One region of the Delftia sp. WSY_12 genome, then DNA from elsewhere that is predicted to be linked to it. Evidence: predicted binding sites of a transcription regulator. Region 1 holds the regulator's gene; the other holds the start of a gene.
What was found. The regulator LexA, encoded in region 1, represses DNA repair genes until DNA is damaged. The targets are predictions, from matches to a motif close to ACTGTATNNNNATACAGT.
Positions count from the first base shown of each region.

Region 1 (3,404 bases):
ATCAATCTGGTCAAGGAGCGCATTGCCCAGCCCGATTGCGCCAACGGCTTCCTGTTCGACGGATTTCCCCGCACCATTCCCCAGGCCGACGCCATGAAGGCCGCCGGCGTGAAGCTGGACTACGTGCTCGAGATCGATGTGCCCTTCGATGCCATCATCGAGCGCATGAGCGGCCGCCGCTCCCACCCCGCTTCGGGCCGCACCTACCACGTCACGTTCAACCCGCCCAAGGTAGAAGGCCTGGACGACGTGACCGGCGAGCCGCTGGTGCAGCGCGAGGACGACAAGGAAGAAACGGTCAAGAAGCGCCTGGACGTCTACAGCAGCCAGACCCGCCCGCTGGTGGACTACTACCGCGCCTGGGCCGAGAAGGAAGCCGCAGCAGCCCCCAAGTACCGCGCCATCAGCGGCCTGGGCTCGGTGGAAGACATCACCCAGCGCGCCCTGGCAGCACTGGCTGAATGACGCAGGCCATGCGCCAGACCCCAGAAAAGCACCCGCCGGGTGCTTTTTTGTTGCCCGCCTGCATCTGAAGCGCCGGCGACGCCCGGAGGATCAGTCGCGCGGCTGCGCGGCCAGCGCCAGCATCATGGCAATCCGCGCCTTGGCCACGGGCAGTTGGACCAGATCGGCCTCTGCGGGGTCCGTGCCAAGCCCCGAGGCAACGGGCAGGCCTTCGGCACAGCGCGTGCCCCGCCAGATCCAGACGCCTTTGTCGCGCGCACGCAGCAAGGCCGCTTCCATGCTTTCGTGAACGGTCGCATTGCCCGTGCCGGCCACCACGATGCCGCGCACGCCTGCGGCCACCAGCGCATCCACGCCGCAGGCACGCGCCAGGGCACTGCTGAACACCACCTCGACCCAGGGCAGCTCATCCAGCGCCAGCAGGTCAGACAGAGCGGGAGCGGAAATCACCATCCGCGCAACGGGGGCGACCGGCGTGACCGGCGCATCAGGCACCAGCCAGCGCACGCGTCCTTCCTCCACCACGGCCTGCGGGCCACCTTCCATGGAGCGCATGGCCTGCAGTCGGTAAGGGTGGACCTTTTGCACCTGGGCCGCCGCATGCACCTCGCCGCCGGCCACCACCCACACACCGCTGCGCCCGCCGCTGGCGGCCACGGTCACGGCATCGCGCAGATTCTGCGGTCCGTCGGCCAGCAGGGCCGTGGCCGGGCGCATGGCGCAAGTGAGCACGATGGGCTTGGTGGCAGGCAGCAGGCTGTGCAGCAGCCAGGCCGTCTCTTCCAGCGTGTCCGTTCCATGCGTGATCACCACGGCGCGTGTGTCCGCATCCTCCAGCGCCTGCGTGCAGGCACACAGCAACGCGCGCCACACGGGCCAGTCCATATCCTTGCTGTCCACCTGCGCGATCTGCTGCGTCTGCACAGGCCCCAGCGCCTGCTGCTCCAGATCCGGCACGGCATCGAGCAGCGACTGCACCGTGATCTGTCCGGCCTTGTATCCCACTGCCTGCGACTGCGAATCCGCCCGGCCGGCGATGGTGCCGCCCGTGCCAAGAATCACCAACTTTGACTGCCCCACTTGCACCTCTTGGAAAACTGGTTAAAAATACAGATACTGTATAAATCATCAGATGACTTCTCTGCCTGTCATCTGAATTCAAGGACCGGACGCACGCCATGCTCGACCATCCCAAGCTCACCGCCCGCCAGCAACAGATCCTGGACCTGATCCAGGCCGCCATCTCCCGCACGGGCGCTCCCCCCACCCGCGCGGAAATCGCCAACACGCTGGGCTTCAAGTCCGCCAACGCAGCAGAGGAACACCTGCAGGCCCTGGCCCGCAAAGGCGTGATCGAACTGGTCAGCGGCACCTCCCGCGGCATTCGCCTGCGTACCGACACCGTGCGCAACATCAATGCCGCACGCGGCACCAGCTTCGGGCTGCCGCTGTCGGCCCTGGCGCCGCTGATGCTGCCGCTGGTGGGCCGCGTTGCGGCGGGCTCGCCCATTCTCGCCCAGGAACATATCGACCAGACCTATTCCGTCGAACCCAGCCTGTTCCAGGTCCGCCCGGACTATCTGCTGCGCGTGCGCGGCATGTCCATGCGCGACGCGGGCATCATGGACGGCGATCTGCTGGCCGTGCAGTCCGCGCATGAAGCCCGCAACGGGCAGATCGTCGTGGCACGCCTGGGAGATGAAGTCACCGTCAAGCGCCTGCGCCGCACCACGCAGGGCGTGGAGCTCCTGCCGGAAAACCCCGATTACCCGGTGATCCGCGTCGCTCCCGAAGAGGCCTTTGCCATTGAAGGCCTGGCCGTGGGGCTGATCCGCAACAGCATGTCCATGTAAGCCGGACGGGCAGCCCTGCACGGGTTGCCACCCCCTATTTCATGCACCGCCCAGGTGGTAGGCGCGAAGCCTTGCAGCTTCGCCCTGGGCGGAGCTTTGCCCGCAAACCGCAATCCTGCCTGTGTCCATGCCTCTTTGAAATACGCCAACAGGAGTCGTCACATGGGATTCGCTCTGCCAACACTGTCTTCTCTGTCCTTCCTGCGCCTGGCACAGGGCATTCGCCTGCCCGCCGCCGCCATGGAGCCCGCCATGCGCACCATCCAGCCCGAATCGCCTGTGCAATCCGAGCAGGCGACCATCCTGTCCTTCAGCAAGGCACGCCGCCGCAGCCAGCAGCGGCGCAGCAAGTCAGCACGGCTGCCAGAACACAGGGATGCGCAGCTGCTGCTGCCCCTGCAACCCGAACTGCCCTCCCTTCCGGCAGATCAGGCCCTGCCTTCGGGTCTGCGCATCATCCAGCGCTCGCCGCAGGAGCAGCCCGAATGCCTGTTCATCTCGGGCCGCATGGCCGATGTCTGTGCCGCCCTGGAACGCATGGAAGCGCACGGCGCGCAGACACCGGCCTGAGGTCGCCCTGAGACCAACCCGTCCACCCGGTCTGCGAGAGCCCGGGCCTGTCTCTTGCCTTGCCCAGCGGCAGGGGCTGCGCATCAGGCCCTGACAGCCGCCGGTGCAGCACTTCCCTCGCTGCGCCGATTGCGCATGCACCACGCCTGCGCCGCGGCAACGCACAGAATGCACAGCACGACGCTCAACGAAAAACGCAGTCCGCGCGCATCGGACAGCATGCCGAACAACGGCGCCACCATGCCGCCTATCGACATGGCCAGCCCCAGGGTCAGCCCGCTGGCCGTGGCCTGGTTGCGCGGCAGATAGTCCTGGGCCAGCGTGACCTGGGCGGCAAACGGAAGAAACATGCACACGCCCAGGGCCATGGTGCAGGCCAGCGCCATCCATGGCGTGGAGGCCAGGGCCAGGGCCGCCAGAGCAGGCAATGCCAGCAGGTAGCCGGCGCGGATGGCCTGCATGCGCCCCCGGCGATCTGCAAGCGTGCCCCCCAGCAAAGTGCCCACCGCCGCAGCG
Region 1 is NZ_JBICKW010000022.1:74,397-77,800, forward strand. Features, by position in the region: gene adk (adenylate kinase) at 1-465, shown strand, start outside; gene ACF8LI_RS12745 (asparaginase) at 556-1,545, opposite strand; gene lexA (transcriptional repressor LexA) at 1,644-2,318, shown strand; gene ACF8LI_RS12755 (hypothetical protein) at 2,481-2,888, shown strand; gene ACF8LI_RS12760 (MFS transporter) at 2,972-3,404, opposite strand, start outside.

Region 2 (3,404 bases), on a different contig from region 1:
ATCGACTGGCTCTATGAATATGCGCGCATGGCCGTGCAGATCTTCCTGGTGCTGGGCGGCTACCTGGCGGCAGCCAGCATGGCGCCGCAAGGCCACGGCCAGCACAGCGATCCGTGGTCGCGCATCGGGCGCCGCTTCGTGCGCCTGGTCGTGCCCTATGCCGTGGCCCTGGTCGTGGCCGTCGTCGTCTCGGCGGCCGTGCGGCCCTGGTTCGACCATGCCTCTGTCTCCGGCGAGCCCGATCTCTGGCAGCTGGTGGCGCATGCGCTGCTGCTGCAGAACATCGTGGGCGAGGAGTCGCTGTCCGCCGGCGTCTGGTACGTGTCCATCGACTTCCAGCTGTTTGCGCTGACGGCGCTGCTGCTGGCCGGCACGCGCTGGGGCGGCGCCTTGCTGCGCCGCCGCTTCGGTGGCCAGGCGCTGTCGCGCTGCTGGCCCTGGACGCTGAGCGTGGCGCAGGCGCTGGTGATGATCGGCGTGGCGGCCTCGCTGCTGGGCTTCAATCTGGATGCGCAATGGGATGTGTGGGCGCCGTACTTCTTTGGCGCCTACGGCCTGGGCATGCTGGCCTACTGGGCCGCGCATGCGGACAAGTCCTCGACGGCCTGGAGCTGGTCCCTGCTGATCGTGGCCCTGGTCGTGGCGGCGCTGGCACTGGAGTGGCGCGACCGCATCGCACTGGCCGGTGCCACGGCGCTGGTCCTGGTCGCGGCCATGCGCAGCCCCGCGTTTGCCCAGGCACAAGGCTGGGCGCCGCTGCGCCGGCTGGGCAAGATTTCGTACTCGGTGTTTCTCGTGCACTTCTCGGTCTGCCTGCTGGTCAATGCCGTGGAAAGCCATTTCTGGCCGCAGTCCATTCCCGCCGCCCTGCTGGGCATGTGCACGGCCTTTGTGCTGTCGATTGCGGCCGGTCATCTGCTGTACGAGCGCGTGGAGCGCCACGTTCCCAGCTGGCACATGGCGCTGCGCTGGCAGGCCGGCCTGGTGGGCACCGGCCTGATCGCGGCATTTGTGGCGGGCCTGCGCTGAGGTGCGGTGCGTCAGTCCACAAACAACAAAGGCAGCCGGTGGGCTGCCTTTTTCGCTTCACGCCGGTCGGCGTTCAACGGTGCAGCTCGCCTGCGCTTTCCGGCTGGAACTCGATGGCATCCACGCGCACGGTGACCTGGCCCGAGGGGCCGGGCATGCGGGACTGGTCGCCCACGCTCAGGCCCAGCAGGGCAATGCCCACGGGCGCGAACACCGACACCTTGTCGGCGCTGCCATCCATCTCCTTGGGATAGACCAGGGTCAGCGTATTGGTCTTGCCCGACTCCAGCAGCGTGAAGCGCACCGTGGAATTCATGGTCACCACGTTGGGCGGCATTTCCTTGGGCTCGAGCACGTCGGCACGGTCCAGCTCGGCCTCGAGCGCCTCGCGGCCGGGAAAGGCGGGCTGCTTGTCCAGCAGGGCCTCGATGCGTTCCAGGTCCAGGGACGAAAGAATGATGTGGGGCTTGCGCTCCATGGTGTTGGCTCCCTTGTGTGCTTGCGCCGTGGCTGCAGTGAAGGGCAGCGGCGCCCAAACGGACAAAAGCCCGGGCAACGCGGTTGTCCGGGCCAAGGCATCTTCAGAAAAGAGAAAAGCACCAAGTTGGTGCGATGAGGCCATTGTGCAGGCCCGTGCGCGTTCTGCCAAGCGAACCCGCACGGTGCGGTGCGGATTGGCGCGGGCACTTGCCAAGCCGGCAAAACCCACTTCGCAACCGCAGGCATGCGGGGAGTGCTTGTTGGTATGACTGTATTTTTATACAGTTGCTTCATGCTTTCCAGTCCTCCCACGCCTGATCACGACACGGCCCGGGTGCCCCTGCACGCCATCAAGGGCCGGGGCGCAGCCAGCCAACTGGCACACCGCTTCACCACCGACCCGCGCGAGGCCTTCGATGACGGCTGGGGCAGCCTTGAGGCGCCGGCCGAAGGCGAGGAAGCCGCTCCGCTGCGCACCGAACTGCGCTGGGAGCAGGCCCGCTCGGCGCTGAGCCGCCACCAGTCGCCCGACCTGCCGTTTCACATGGGGCTCAATCCCTACCGGGGCTGCGAGCATGGCTGCATCTACTGCTATGCCCGGCCCACGCACAGCTACCTGGGCTGGTCGCCAGGGCTGGACTTCGAGACCCGGCTCATCGCCAAGCAGAACCTGCCCGAGCTGCTGCGCGCCGAGCTGTCGCGCGCCAGCCATGTGGCCGCGCCCGTGATGCTGGGCTCGGTCACCGACTGCTACCAGCCCATAGAGCGCGAGCTGGGGCTGACGCGCCGCCTGATCGAAGTGCTGGCCGAGGCGCGCCACCCGTTTTCCATCGTCACCAAGGGCAGCGGGGTGGAGCGTGACCTGGACCTGCTGGCCCCGCTGGCGCGCCAGGGCCTGGCCTCGGTGCACATCACGCTGACCACGCTGGACGCAGACCTGGCACGCCACCTGGAGCCGCGCGCTGCCGCGCCGTACCGCCGGCTGCGCAGCATCCGCGCGCTGACCGAGGCGGGCGTGCCCGTGGGCGTGAGCCTGGCACCGCAGATTCCCTTCATCAACGAAGACCTGGAGAAGGTGCTGGAGGCGGCCGCCGACGCAGGTGCGCGCCACGCCTTCTATGCCGTGCTGCGCCTGCCCTGGGAAGTGGCGCCGCTGTTCGAGCAATGGCTGCAGGTGCACTACCCCGACCGCGCCCGCCGCGTGATGGAGCGCGTGCGCGACCTGCACGGCATCCAGGGCGAGCAGCGCGAGGCCGGCCGCGTGTACAACGCCGAGTTCGGCCAGCGCATGAAAGGTACTGGCCACTGGGCCGAGCTGCTGCGCCAGCGCTTCGCCCTGGCCTGCCGTCGGTACGGATTCAACCGCGAGCCGCTGCGGCTCGATTGCAGCCTCTACCATCCGTCGCTGCTGCTGGCGCAACGCAGTCTGTTCTGAGCGCGGACCGGCAGGCTCAAACCGCCTCCAGAAACGACCTCACCAGCAGGCTGTCGCTGCGCTCGCGCATGCAATAGACATAGGTGGTGGTGCTGGCCGGGTCGCCCGCGATGCGCAGCGGGCGAAAGCGCGGGTCGGGGATGAATTCGGCTTCGGACACGGCGCCCAGTCCCAGGCCGCGCGCCACGGCTTCGCGTATGGCTTCGCGGCTGCCGATCTCCAGTTCGGTGCGCGGCTGCACCCCGGCGGCCTGCAGCACCGATTCCAGCGCGGTGCGCGTGGTCGAGCCGTGCTCGCGCAGCAGCAGAGGCTGGCCCTGCAGTTCGGACAGCGCGATTTCGCTGCGCCGCGCGAAGGGATGGGCGACATGGGCGAACAGGATGATGGCGTGGCGCGCGTACTCGCGCGCCAGCAGCTCCGGGCGGTCGTAGAGGCCGGCGAGCACGGCCACGTCGGTGTC
Region 2 is NZ_JBICKW010000018.1:13,282-16,685, forward strand. Features, by position in the region: gene ACF8LI_RS11445 (acyltransferase family protein) at 1-1,029, shown strand, start outside; gene rnk (nucleoside diphosphate kinase regulator) at 1,103-1,507, opposite strand; gene ACF8LI_RS11455 (PA0069 family radical SAM protein) at 1,802-2,944, shown strand; gene ACF8LI_RS11460 (LysR substrate-binding domain-containing protein) at 2,961-3,404, opposite strand, start outside.
Region 2: the regulator LexA is predicted to act here: its motif matches at 1,778-1,795, upstream of ACF8LI_RS11455 (PA0069 family radical SAM protein).